Regions from separate parts of the Cupriavidus alkaliphilus genome, predicted to be linked through region 1. Evidence: predicted binding sites of a transcription regulator. Region 1 holds the regulator's gene; each other region holds the start of a gene.

Evidence for each region. The regulator FNR, encoded in region 1, switches genes on or off when oxygen is low (the NO sensors DNR and NnrR bind a similar motif). The targets are predictions, from matches to a motif close to TTGATNNNNATCAA.
Region 2: FHX60_RS20695 (type IV pili methyl-accepting chemotaxis transducer N-terminal domain-containing protein) is a predicted target of FNR. The motif match lies at 2,203-2,216, and genes of this name have one in related genera.
Region 3: FHX60_RS07510 (universal stress protein) is a predicted target of FNR. The motif match lies at 2,777-2,790, and genes of this name have one in related genera.

The regions. Positions count from the first base shown of each region.
Region 1 is NZ_JACHWE010000001.1:1,054,763-1,059,124, forward strand. It holds gene ccoP (cytochrome-c oxidase, cbb3-type subunit III) at 1-55, shown strand, start outside; gene ccoG (cytochrome c oxidase accessory protein CcoG) at 105-1,577, shown strand; gene FHX60_RS05000 (FixH family protein) at 1,622-1,831, shown strand; gene FHX60_RS05005 (hypothetical protein) at 1,828-2,073, shown strand; gene fnr (fumarate/nitrate reduction transcriptional regulator Fnr) at 2,128-2,853, opposite strand; gene FHX60_RS05015 (sulfite exporter TauE/SafE family protein) at 2,931-3,689, shown strand; gene scpB (SMC-Scp complex subunit ScpB) at 4,276-4,362, shown strand, end outside.
Region 2 is NZ_JACHWE010000006.1:115,815-120,176, reverse strand. It holds gene FHX60_RS20705 (NAD(P)H-dependent flavin oxidoreductase) at 1-690, shown strand, start outside; gene FHX60_RS20700 (hypothetical protein) at 781-2,079, opposite strand; gene FHX60_RS20695 (type IV pili methyl-accepting chemotaxis transducer N-terminal domain-containing protein) at 2,471-4,362, shown strand, end outside.
Region 3 is NZ_JACHWE010000002.1:185,979-190,340, forward strand. It holds gene FHX60_RS07490 (NAD(P)-dependent oxidoreductase) at 1-138, opposite strand, end outside; gene FHX60_RS07495 (TetR/AcrR family transcriptional regulator) at 196-819, opposite strand; gene rocF (arginase) at 937-1,857, opposite strand; gene FHX60_RS07505 (DUF2188 domain-containing protein) at 1,984-2,202, opposite strand; gene FHX60_RS07510 (universal stress protein) at 2,241-2,696, opposite strand; gene FHX60_RS07515 (VOC family protein) at 2,869-3,243, opposite strand; gene FHX60_RS07520 (cysteine hydrolase family protein) at 3,298-3,873, opposite strand; gene FHX60_RS07525 (TonB-dependent receptor) at 4,070-4,362, shown strand, end outside.

The DNA of each region.
Region 1 (4,362 bases):
GCTGACGGCCTATGTGTGGGGGTTGTCCAATACGGGAGGCGGAGCCGGGCAATGATCGACGACTCATGTGAGCGAGCGCTCGAGGCTCGCGGGAGAACTCGCCCATGAATGCGCCCGGGACCGAAGAAGTGGCCCGGGCGGCCGACCTGCAACGGTCGGCCGCTGCGCCGGGCGAGACCTCGGAGGAAACCCTTTACGAGGTCCGCCGCAAAATCTATCCGCGCTCGGTGAAGGGCGCGTTCTCCAGCTGGCGGGTCTGGCTGGTGATCCTGACCCAACTGATCTACTACGGCACGCCCTGGCTCCAATGGAATGGACGCCAGGCCGTGCTGTTTGACCTTGGCGAGCGCAAGTTCTATATCTTCGGGCTGGTGCTGTGGCCGCAGGACGTCATCTACCTGGCGGTGCTGCTGGTCATCTCTGCACTGGCGCTGTTCCTGTTCACGGCGATCGCGGGGCGGCTGTTCTGCGGCTACGCGTGCCCGCAAACGGTCTACACCGAGATCTTCATGTGGATCGAGCGGCGGGTCGAAGGCGACCGCATCGCCCGCATCCGCCTCGACGGGGATCCGTGGAGCCTGCGCAAATTCCGCATCAAGGCAACCAAGCATTTCCTGTGGGTGCTGATCGCACTGTGGACCGGCTTCACGTTCATCGGCTACTTTGCGCCGATCCGCGAGCTGGGTGGCGAGGTGCTGGCGTTGTCGCTGGGCCCCTGGCAGGCGTTCTGGATGCTGTTCTATGCGTTCGCCACGTGGGGCAACGCAGGCTTCATGCGCGAGCAGGTGTGCAAGTACATGTGCCCCTATGCGCGTTTCCAGAGCGTGATGGTGGACCGCGACACCTATGTCGTGACCTATGACGTCGGCCGCGGCGAGCCGCGCGGCAGCCGCTCGCGCAAGACCGACCATCACCAGGCGGGGCTTGGCGATTGCGTCAACTGCAGCATCTGCGTGCAGGTGTGCCCGACCGGCATCGACATCCGCGATGGCCTGCAGTACGAGTGCATCGGCTGCGGCGCCTGCATCGACGCCTGCAACCAGGTCATGGACAAGATGGACTACCCGCGCGGGCTGATCCGGTACACCTCGGAAAACGCGATGCGCAAGGGCCTGTCCGCTGTGGCCTCGCGCAAGCGCCTGCTGCGTCCGCGCGTCATCATCTACTCGGTGATCTGGGTGGCGCTGCTGGCAGGGTTCATGGCGTCGATCATGCTGCGCACGCCGCTGAAGGTCGATATCATCCGCGACCGCGGTGCGTTGGGCCGCGAGGTGGAAGGGCGCTGGATCGAAAACGTCTATCGGCTGCAGCTGATCAACACCACCGAAGCGCCGATGCAGATCCGCGTGCGTGCCGACAGCGATGAACTGAAGGGCCTGACGGTCGAATACGACAAGCAGGCCGAATCGCTGGCGCCAACTTCCAACCGGCTGCTGCCGATCCGCATCCGCGTGCCGATCGAGGCCGCCAGCCAGGGCACGCACAAGATCAACGTAACGGTAACGAGCGAAGGCACGGAGCAGGGGCATGCCGAAATCCGGCAATCCACCAGTTTTATCGTGCCGCGCGATTTGTGAAGCTAGGCGACTACTGGCGTAGTCGCCAGGACGAAGGGGGCAAGATGAGTCAGCAAGGCAATCCGTGGTGGAAGGAACCGTGGCCATGGCTGCTGATGGCCGGTCCGCTGGTGGCCATGGTGGCGTGCGGCGTGACGATCTGGCTGGCGTCGGCGCACCCCGACATGCCGGTCCAGGGTGCGACGCGGCATGGCCTGGTGGTCGAGAAGGTGGAAGCGGTGGCGCCCAAGTCCGCGGCAGCGAGGCAGCCATGAGGTTGCGCTGGCTGATGTGGGTGCTGTGGCCGGGCTTTCTGATGGCGGGCCTGGCGACGGCGACGGTTTTTTCCGTCGTCGATCCGGGCGACCTGAAATTCTTCGGCCATCCGATCGAATCGTCGCGCGAGTCGGTCTATACCGTCGGCTTCCTGCTGGCGTGGGTGTTTTGTGCGTTGTCCAGCGGGCTGACGCTGTACACCATGCCGACGCGGCTGGCGGATACGGACGAACTGGAATAGGGAAGGACCGCCGCGTTGCCGGCGCCGCAGGCGGCGCGGCAACGCCGCGGCGGTTCAGCAGGAACGGCTGTAGAGTTGCTTGATGCCGTCGATGTCGATCAGCTTGACATGGCGCTGGCGAATCTGGATCAGCCCGGCCTCGGCAAAGCGCGAGAACAGGCGGCTGACGGTCTCGAGCTTCAGACCCAGGTAGCTGCCGATCTCTTCGCGGCTCATGCGCATCACGAACTCGGACGCCGAATAACCGCGTGCCGACAGCCGCTCCGACAGATTGATCAGGAAGGCGGCCAGGCGTTCTTCGGCGCGCATCGAGCCGAGGGTAACCAGCATCAACTGGTCGTGGGTGATTTCCTTGCCCATCAGACGCAGGAACTGCTGTTGCAGCGAAGGCAGGTCGGCCGACAGCGTCTGCAGATCGTTCATGCGGACCACGCATACCTCGGTGTCTTCGAGCGCGGTCGCATCGGACGCATGCTGCATTTCGCCCAGGCCGTCGAGGCCGACGATTTCACCAGGCAGGTGGAACCCGGTAATCTGCGAGCGACCGTCTTCGGTGGTGACATGTGTCTTCAGCGTACCGAAGCGGATAGCGTATACCGCGGTGAGCGGGTCACCCATGCGGTAGAGGGTTTCCCCCTTGTGCACGCGGATGCGTTCCTGCACCAGCGTGTCGATCTTGGCAAGGTCTTGCTGCGACATGCCAACCGGAAGGCACAGCTGTCCCATCGCACAGGTGGAGCAGCGGGGCGACATCTCGGTAATGGGGATGGAAGTGAGCAATTGGAACCTGCTAGAAATGGCAGCGGGGCACGATACGAGCATTTTACCGTGCGATGTGATCCGGCAGGGAGACAGAATTGACATTTGGTGTATTGATCAGCGTTTTCCTGCTCGCTCTGCTGGGCGGGGTGCACTGCGCCGCCATGTGCGGCGGAGTGGCACTGGCCGTAGAGCAGCGGCGCGGCGTGGGGGCACCGGTCAGCCTGGTGCGCAGCCGGACTGCCTGGCTTGGCGAGTTATTGGTGATGCACTTTGGCAGGATCAGCACCTATATGCTGCTCGGTGCCGCGCTGGGCGCCGCCGGCGCCACGGCCTGGAAACAGGACTATCTGCCGGTGCAACGCTGGTTGTTCGGCGCAGGCAGCCTGATGCTGCTGTGGTCGGGATGGCGCTTGATGCGTGGCAGTACCTTTACCGTGGACTGGCTGGAGCGGCTGGCGGCGCGTGCCGGCACGGCGGTGGCCAGCCGGGCCGGCGGCCTTGCTGGCGCGTTGCCGGCTTTCCTGCGGGCGCGCGGCGGGCTGGCCGGGCGTTATGGCGTGGGCCTGGCCTGGGGGCTGGTACCGTGCGGCATGGTCTACGGTGCGCTGACGCTGGCGCTGCTGGCAGGGAATGCCGGCTCGGGCGCGCTGGTGATGGGTGTGTTCGGACTTGGCACGCTGCCGAACCTGCTGGTGCTGTCCGGGCTGTCCGGCTACCTCAGGTTGTGGTCGCGGCGGCCGGGCGTACGCCTGGGCGCGGGCCTCGCCGTGATGGCGTTCGGCGGACTTGGCATTACGCGTGCGGTGCTGCTGCCACATTCGCTGGCAGAACAGGGCTTTTGTCTGGTGTTTTGATGCCGCACGCGGCATTCTGCGGCGCCGGCACCCCGCGCAAGCAGGATGATGGTTGCAGCCGGAGGCGGGAATGCCATACAATCGCCAGCATTGCGGTATCGCGCGGAGTCAGACAGGCTGCGGTAAGCAGCGGCGAACAGCGCCTGGCGGTCTTCCTATCCGAAGGCGCGCTCGGGACGCGGGAAGCGGAAGGCTTTCGATGAGCGCCAGTCCCCGCGGTCCATCCGGTTCAAAAGATCTGGTTCAAAAGTCCGGTTGGCGCTGCGGCGTGGTAGATGCCGGCCTTGCTCCCGATACCCGTATTTTCTTGCGTCCGAGGCGTTCAGTTCGCCGATTGCGATGTCCGTTTGTGCGGACGAGCGACGCAAGAGGTTCGCTGGCCGGTCCATGATGGCATGCGGACGATCTCCTGCCGGAAGCCCCGGCAACTCGATGCAAAGAAAGGGAAGTGCACGGCCTGGGTACGGCAGGTATCCGGCTCGCTGCGCGATGAGATGGCGGTGGCTTTGGCACCGCTGTATCCAAAATCTCCGGTGCCCCGGATACGTCCGGGAGCAGGTGCAAAGACAGGCTGCACACCATCAACATGAATACCCAAGAGGCGAAGATCGTCCTCGAGACGGCGCTGATCTGCGCGCAGGAACCGTTGCGCGTCAACGATCTGCGCCGCCTG
Region 2 (4,362 bases), on a different contig from region 1:
ATGAAGAAGGGCCGGCTGCCCGACGCCATCGTGGTCGAACACCCGGCGCACGCCGGCGGCCACCTGGGTGCGGCAACCATCCAGGACCTGTCCGAGCCGCGCTTCTCGTTCTCGCGCGTGCTGAGCGAATGCCGCGAGCTGTTCGCGCAGCTGGGCCTGGCCTGGGACAGCATCCCGCTGATCCTGGCCGGCGGCGTCGACAGCCACGCCAAGGTGCGCCACTGGCTGGGCGAAGGGGCCGCCGCGGTGCAGCTGGGTACGGCCTTTGCCGTGACCGAGGAATGCGATGCGCACCCGGCCTTCAAGCAAGTGCTGGCCACCGCGCGGCCCGAAACCCTGCGTGAATTCACCAGCGTGGCCGGCCTGCCCGCGCGCGCGGTGCTGACGCCATGGCTGCAGCGCTACCTGTCGAGCGAAGCGCGCCTGCAGCGCCGCGCGCGCGTGCGCGAATGCCTGGAAGGATTCGATTGCCTGCAGGCCTGCGGGCTGCGCGACGGCATCGCGCGCATCGGCCAGTTCTGCATCGACCTGAAGCTGGCGCAGGCCGTGCGCGGCGACGTGGAACGCGGCCTGTTTTTCCGCGGCCGCGGCGCACTGCCGTTCGGCGAGGCCATCCGGCCGGTGGCGGAACTGATGCACTATCTGCTGACGGGGGAAAAGCCGGCGGGGCTGGCACCGGCGGCCGGCTGACCATCATTGCTTCGCGGTTTCAACTCCCGCTTGTGTACTCCCTCTCCCGCGGGCGGGAGAAGGGAGCAAACCCGCAGCAGGCAGACTTTGTCAGAAACCCGAGCGCGGCGGCAGTCCACCGCCCTTCCTCATCTGCCGCATGCACCGCAGCGCCGCCAGCAATTGCCATCCCAGCCACGCATTGGCCCCCGCCAGCAGCAGCCCGCCGACGCGGGCGAGCAGCGCCGGCGCCAGCGGCAGCGCCAGCAGCACCGCGTAGGCCGCCAGCAGCAGCCACGCCTGCCCGCGCTGACGGCCCGGGGCGATGATGACCTGCATCGCCGGCACGCGCGCCCTGGGCGGCAGCAGCCGGCGCAGGTGCAGCCAGACCAGGAACGGCACGATCTTGCCCAGCATCGCCGTCACCGGCAGCACGCCCACGCCGACCAGCGCCATCGTGCCGGCCCACCACGCCAGCGGCAGCGCCACCCCGGGCAGCACCACGGCCGCCGCCCCCAGCACCGCCGCGCCGAGCATGCTGGCGCATGCGACCGGCCACAACAGCCACAGCGGATCGTGGCGCCGCCGCGCGCGCAGCGTGCCGGCCAGCCCGCATGCCCCCACCACCGCGACGAACGACAGCCACACCACTAGCGCGGCGCGTGCCAGCACCGGTTCCCCTGGCCACAGCACCAGCGCGGCGCTGAACACCGCCAGCGGGCCCCAATGCCCCAACGGCAGCCAGCGCGCCAGCGCCGCCGGCGCGCGCGGCGTCTGCCAGAACATCGGCAGCACCGTGGCCGCGACCCCGCTGACCAGCGCCGCCAGCCAGCCGCCCAGGGCCCACGCCATATGCAGGCCAAGCGCCTGCGCCACCGGCACGCGCCACAGCCCGCCGAAGGTGCCCGCCAGCGCGATGCCGGCGACCATCGCCACCATCAGCGGCGCGCCGATGCCGGCCAGCGTGCGCGTGGTGGCATCCACCGCGGCCACGCGCCGGCCCGCGGCGAGCAGCACCGCGCCCGCCAGCAGCAGCACCGCGCCAAGGGCAGCGGCAACCCGCATCGCCACCGGCTCACCCCCCAGCAAACCGAAACCGAGCGCGACCGCCGCCGCCGCGCCGGTCGCGGCCATGAACGGCGCCAGCCGCCCGGCACCGGGAACGTCCACGCGCGCCACCACCGGCATCATCTGGAACAGCGCGCCGACCATCACCGGCAGCAGCATGCCCAGCGCGAGCGCATGCACCGCCGCCAGCGCCAGCGGCGCGAAGCGGTCAGGCAGACCCGCCGCCGGCCCCGCAGCCAGCAACAGCCCCGCGGCCGCGCCCAGCCATGGCGCCGGCAGCAGGCACCCGAACACCAGCGCAGGCCGCGGCGCGCGCGCGTAGTCGAGATCCGCGCCTTTCATGCGCGCCCCGCGGCGTGACGGCGGTGACGCATTCGTGCGCCGATTGAAATGGATACGGCCATCGCTCCTTCTCACCAGTCCTGACAAAAGGCCCGATGCTAGGCCGCCGCGCCGCGCAGGGACTTGACCAGGGCCAAGTCCGGGCCGCCATGAAAGATCACTGCGTGACGGAACCCGCCCTGGCGCCACACGCCATGCCCGCGATGCGCCGCTGCCCGCACATACGCGCGCCAAAGCCGGGTTTCCTTGATCTGACGCAGATAGCACTGCCGCTCGCGCGGGGAAAATCGCTTCCGACCCCTGCGTGACCCTTGTTGCCATGGCCGTCGGGCCGTTGCCCGGCCCAGCGACAAGCCCGCGACAGGTCCCACTGGTAGCCCCCGATACCGCCATGCCTGATACCGATCCTCCTGCCGCCACGGCTGCGTCCGCCTTGCCGGCGCTGCGCCATCGCCTTTCCACTCGCATCATCTCGCTGTCGCTGGCCGTGCTGCTGGTGGTGCTGGGCATGATCTCCGGCACGCTGTGGCTGTCCTGGAAGCTGGAAGGCGCCGGCGCCGCCATCAACGATGCCGGCAGCCTGCGCATGCGCGCCAACCGCGTGGCGATCGAGCTGGCGCTGGCGCACGCGGGCCGCGCCAATGACCTGGCCGCGCAGGTGCAGGCGCTGGACACCACGCTGGCGCTACTGAAGAAGGGCGACGCGGCGCGGCCGCTGTTCCTGCCGGACGAGCCCGCCATCCATACGCAACTGGCGCGCGTCACCCATGACTGGCAACAGCGGCTGCGGCCGCTGGCCGGCGCCGGCCCGGCGCCGGCCGCATACATTGCCGCGCTGCCGGGTTTCGTCGCCCAGGCCGACCGCCTGGTCGGCATGATCGAACACGACAGCGCGCGCAAGACCGACCTGCTGCGCCTGTCGCAGACAGCGCTGGCGCTGATGGCCTGCATCGGCACGGTCGCCGTGATCTACCTGCTCTACCTGTGGATCATCCTGCCGGTGCTGCGCCTGCAGGACGGCCTGCGGCGCATGGCCGCGCGCGAATTCTCGCTGCGCCTGCCGGTCGAGAGCCGCGACGAGTTCGGCACGCTCAGCGAGGGCTTCAACCGCATGGCGGACGAGCTGCAGGGCCTGTACCACGACCTCGAAGCCCGCGTGGCGCAGAAGACCGCCGAACTGGAGCGCCACAACCGCGACCTGGAAACGCTGTACGAGATGGCGGCCTTCCTCAACCAGGCCGCCGACGCCGAGGCCATGGCGCAGGGCTTCCTGGCGCGGGTGATGCGCCAGTTCGATGCCGATGGCGGCAGCGTGCGCGTGCTCGACAGCCGCCACGGCCGCATGCACCTGCTGGCCGCCGCGGGCCTGCCGGCGGCGCTGGCCGAGGCCGATTCCTGCGCGTCGGCCAACGGCTGCCATTGCGGCGATGCCACGCGCGAGGCCGTGATCGCCATCGTCGACCTGCGCGGGGCGGCGCGTGCCGGCGCGGCCGACGAAACACCGTGCGGCCGCGACGGCTTCCAGTCGCTGGCGGCGTTCCGCATCGAAAGCCAGCGCGGCGCCACCGGCATGTTCGCGCTGCACTTCCGCACGCCGCGCAAGCTGCCGCCGTCGGACCGGCAACTGCTGCAGACGCTGGCGCAGCACCTGGGCACCGCGCTGGAACACCTGCGCCTGTCCGCCACCGCGCGCCAGCTCGCGGTGGTGGAAGAGCGCAACCTGGTGGCGCAAGGGCTGCACGACAGCATCGCCCAGGGGCTGAACTACCTGAACCTGCAGGTGCAGCTGCTCGACGACGCAGTCGCGCGCGACGACCTGGCCGAAACCCGCGAACTGGTGCCGATGCTGCGCCATGGCGTGGAAGAGAGCTACCAGGACGTGCGCGAGCTGCTCAACAATTTCCGCTCGCGGCTGGGCACCGGCGAGCTGCGCCCAGCGGCGGAAGAGACCGTTGAGCGCTTTCGCCGGCAATGCCGCACCGAGGCCACGCTGGCCATCGACGAACGCGGCGGCGCCTGGCCGCTGTCACCCGAGCAGCAGCTGCAGGTGCTGTTTATCCTGCAGGAGGCGCTTTCCAACGTGCGCAAGCACGCCATGGCGGCGCACGTGGCGGTGGCGCTCAGCCATGGCCCCGACTTCCGCCTGGTGGTGCAGGACGACGGCGAAGGCTTCGATCCCGACGAGCTGGCCACCCGCGCCGACGCCCATATCGGCCTGAGCATCATGCGCGAGCGCGCCGCGCGGCTGGGGGCCCGGCTGCACGTGCACGCCAGCCCCGGCAG
Region 3 (4,362 bases), on a different contig from region 1:
GCCTTGCGCGCCGAGCGCTGCCAGCGTCGCCACCGGCGCGGGCGAGCGATTCCAGCCGCGCACTGCATAGCCGGCCTTGAGCAAGTTTGCCGCCATTGGCAGGCCCATGGTGCCCAGGCCAAGAAAAGCGATCTTCATCGGTGTTCTCCTCGGTCAAAAATGGAATCGATTGTTTCCTAAATAGGGAAAAAATTTTCAGGCTAATACCTTGAGTGCAGCGGTCGCCACGGCTTGCATCTGTTCGCGGCTGCGTCCGGTCTTGCCGACCACCCGCATGCCTTGCGTCAGGCACAACAGCATCCGCGCGGTCGCTTCGACGTTCACATGGGCCGGGATCGAGCCGTCTTGCTGGCCCTGGCGGATCAGGTCGGCCAGTAACGCCTCGTTGCGCGACATCGCGGCGGCGATGTGGCTGGCCACTGGCTTGTCGAATGCCGACAGTTCCACCGCGCTGCCGACGACCAGGCAACCTTGCCGGCCAGCGGCGCCCTGGGCGGAGTCGGCATAGAAGTCCAGCGTGGCGCGCAGGCGGTCCAGCCCGCTGCCGGCGTTGTCGATGGCCCGGTGCAGCTTTTCTGCCCGCTGGGCGCGGTAGCGATCGAACGCCGCCATGAACAGCGATTGCTTGTCCTTGAACGCCTTGTAGAGACTGCCCTGCGCGAGACGCATGGCGCGGGTGAGGTCGGAGATCGAAGCGCCGTGGTAACCGCGTTCGCTGAACACGCGCACGGCCCGGTCCAGCGCCTGGTCGACGTTGAACTCGCGCGGGCGGCCCCGGCCGCGTGTGCGCGTGGGGACTTGGGGCTGGGTTGCGGTCATGCTGCCAGATTGGCCAATTAGGAAACGATGGCTCCCAATATAGCACCTCATCGGCGCTTCGTCATGGCGGCGCCCGTGCACGGCTTTGAAGTATCGACAGGCACGCCGTGCAACTTTTTAACCGGCCGGCGGACGCCATAGCGTCGATTTGCCGAACAGGCTTTCCACCAGGTCCACGGCCAGTTGCGCGGTCTGGTTGCGCACGTCGCAGGCCGGGTTCAGTTCCATCACGTCGAGCGATGCCAGCTGGCCGGTATCGGCGATCATTTCCATGCACAGCTGGGTTTCGCGATAGGTCGGCCCGCCCGGCACGGTCGTGCCCACGCCGGGCGCAATCACGCAGTCGAGGAAATCCACGTCAAAGCTGACGTGCAGGTGCGTCTGCGCGTCGATGCCCGCCAGCGCCTGCTGCATGGTGTGGCGCATGCCGTTCTCGTCGATGTAGCGCATGTCGTACACCGCCAGATGTAATTCGTGCAGGCGGCGCTTCTCCTCCGCATCGACGCTGCGGATGCCGATCTGCCGGATCGCGCTGCGCTGCACCGCCGGCGCCGCGCCGGCCAGCGTGGTCAGCGGTGCGGGACCGTCTCCGCACAGGCAGGCCACCGGCATGCCATGCATGTTGCCGGTAGGCGTGGTGGTGCCGATATTGGCGTCGGCGTGCGCGTCGAGCCACAGCACCATCAGGGTCTTGCCGGTGTCACGGCAATGGCGCGCCGCGGCGCTGATCGAGCCGATCGCCAGGCAATGGTCGCCGCCCATCAGCAACGGCAGCCGACCGGCTTGCAGGGTGCCGAGGCAGGCGTCATAGACCGCACGGTTCCACGCCAGGACTTCGTCGAGGTGGCGCAGGCCGTCCCGGGGCGGCTGCCACGGATTGGCCGGACCGTCCAGGTTGCCGGCGTCCTCGACCTGCAGTTTGTTGCGTGACAGCGCCTGCGCCAGGCCGGCGACGCGCAGCGCCTCCGGGCCCATCGAGGCGCCGCGCGTGCCGGCCCCGATGTCGGTGGGGGCGCCAATCAGCGTGACGGGTTTCATGGCAAGGATGCGGTGAGTGCGGATGCCAGCATGCGTTTGCAGGTTTCGTACCCGCCGCGGCCGGCACCCTCCCGCCTTGACGCAAAGGGTCGCCGGCGAGGGCGGTGTCCCGCACCGCGTCGACGCCTACCGCCTGACGTCTCGGGCGTCATTACCAAAGGAATTCCGGATGCGAATCGCCCCGTCCGCCCCGTGTACGAGCAGTTCACCCTGCAGCTTCCTGGCGAGCGCCGTCGCGGCGACGATTGCTGCGTCCTCGCTGTCATAAGTCGGCGTGTCTTGTGTGCCACGCTCCACTTCGACCTTCCATTTACCCCCGCTGGGTACCACATGAACGTTCGGCATGATTGCTCCTGGTCAGCCACATGCCTGCAGTCTAGGACCTAGCCTTCGATTTCGCTGCGAACCAGCAGCACGGGCTTGCTGGTCTTGGCCAGGACGCCTTCCGATACGCTGCCCATCAGCAAGCGCCGTACGCCGCGGCGTCCATGCGTGCCAAGCACGATCAGGTCGGCATTCCAGGCATCGGCCTCGGCAACGATGGTCGACGAGACCTGGCCAGGCGCCACCGGCTTTTCATCCAGTTGCATCAGGTTCGGCACGCCTGCCTCGCTGAGCTTGACGGAGGCCGCATCGAGTGCCTTGCGGCCATGCGCGATCATGCTGTCGACCAGTTCTTTCGGGTTGAAGTAGCTGGCTTCGAAGAAGACATCGGTGTCGTCCGCCACGAACAGGGCCTTGACCTCGGCGCCGGTCGCCCTGGCGATGATGATGGCCTGGCTCAGGGCCAGGTCCGAAGAACGGCTGCCATCGACGGCGAGCAGGATGCGCTGGTACATGATGAGTCTCCTGGCGAAGGGGATGCGGAATCAAGGAGCGGGGCGCTTTACTCAGCGTAGATGCCGGCGTGGATGCACGCTTGACGAGCATCAATCCGAAGCGGCAGGCTGGCGCCTCCCCTTGGTTGCGACCAGGAGCGCGGTGATGACGACAGGTGCTTTGCCTGGAGGGTTACGCGCCGGGCGCCTGGCAAACCACCTCGATGTTGTGCCCGTCAGGACCAATGACGAACGCCGCATAGTAGTTCGCGTGGTAGTGCGGCCGCAGCCCCGGGCCGCCATTGTCCCTGGCCCCGGCCGCCAATGCTGCGCGATGGAAGGCGTCGACCTGCTGCCGTGTCTCGGCGGTAAACGCCAGGTGCAGGTGCGCGGGCTTCTCGTCGGTCTGGAACAGGCATAACGAAGCCTTGCCCTTTGCGCTGAGTTCGACACCGTAGGCCGGCGGCCCTTCCGACACCACCGCTACACCGAGCGGCTCCAGCGCTTTGAGGAAGAACGCCTTGCTTGCTGCATAGTCGCTGACTCCGAATTTGACGTGGTCAAACATGGGTTCTCCTCAGTCGTTGGTGTGCCCGCGTTGCGCCCCGGGCTGCCGGAGGGCTCAGCCAAGCAGTGCCAGGGCGTCAGCGAGCGACAGCACCGTGGTGCGCGAATCGAATGCCGTGGCAAACAGATGGTCGTGCACGACCTGGTCCGGGTCGTAGCAGCAATCCTTGACCGTGAACAGGCGAAAATCCGCATCGCTCGCATACGCCACCGATGACAGCACCACGCCGGTCGAGGCAATGCCCACCATCAGCAGGGTATCGATGCCCTGGGCGGACAGGCGTACCTGCAGGTCGGTACCAAAGAACACGCTCGCGCGATGGGCGACGATCAGCGGCTCACCGTCCCGCCGCTCAAGTTCGGGCGAGATCTGGTCGTCGACGAACAGGCCAAGCCGCTTGATTCCCTGCCCATTGCGGTTCAGCGCGCTGACTTCCGGATAGCCCGGGCTGAAGTGGATCTTGGCGAAATAGACGCTGACCCCCCGGGACCGCGCTGCGTCGCACAGCTTGCGCGTATTGGAAAGCAAGGTGGGGGCGACGGAGGGAAAGAGGGCCAGGATGTCGGTCTGGTAGTGCATGACTACCAGGGCGGTTTGCGCCGGGACGATAGGCGGGATCGGGTCGGTCATGCTGTGCGTACCGGCGTGAATGAAGACCGACTCTATCACGGCAACCAGGGCCGGTTCGGATCGCTTCCTGCGCTGCCATATGCCTTGCCAAACATAACCACGGCCACACCAGCGCTTGCTAACACAATCGGGAATCATTATCATTCCCGGTTTTGTTACAAATCATTAAATCCCTCCGCGCGCGCCTGCAGCCACCATGCAAAAACTTCCGGCCACCTCTATCCGTTTCGCCCTTCGTCCTCGCCCGCTGTCCCTGCTGATCTGCGCCATAGCGGGCACGATGCCGCTTGTCTCCGCCGCCCAGGCCCAGGCCCAGGCCCAGGCCGCGTCGGTGGAAGCGGGTAGCCTGAATGCCGTGGAGGTGCGGGTCGACCGTATCAAGAGCGACCTGGTCAACCCGATGCGGCAGGTCACGGTGATCGAGCGCGAGGAACTGGACGAGTTGCGCACGGGCTCGACCAACCTTGCCACCATGCTGAGCAAGGTCAT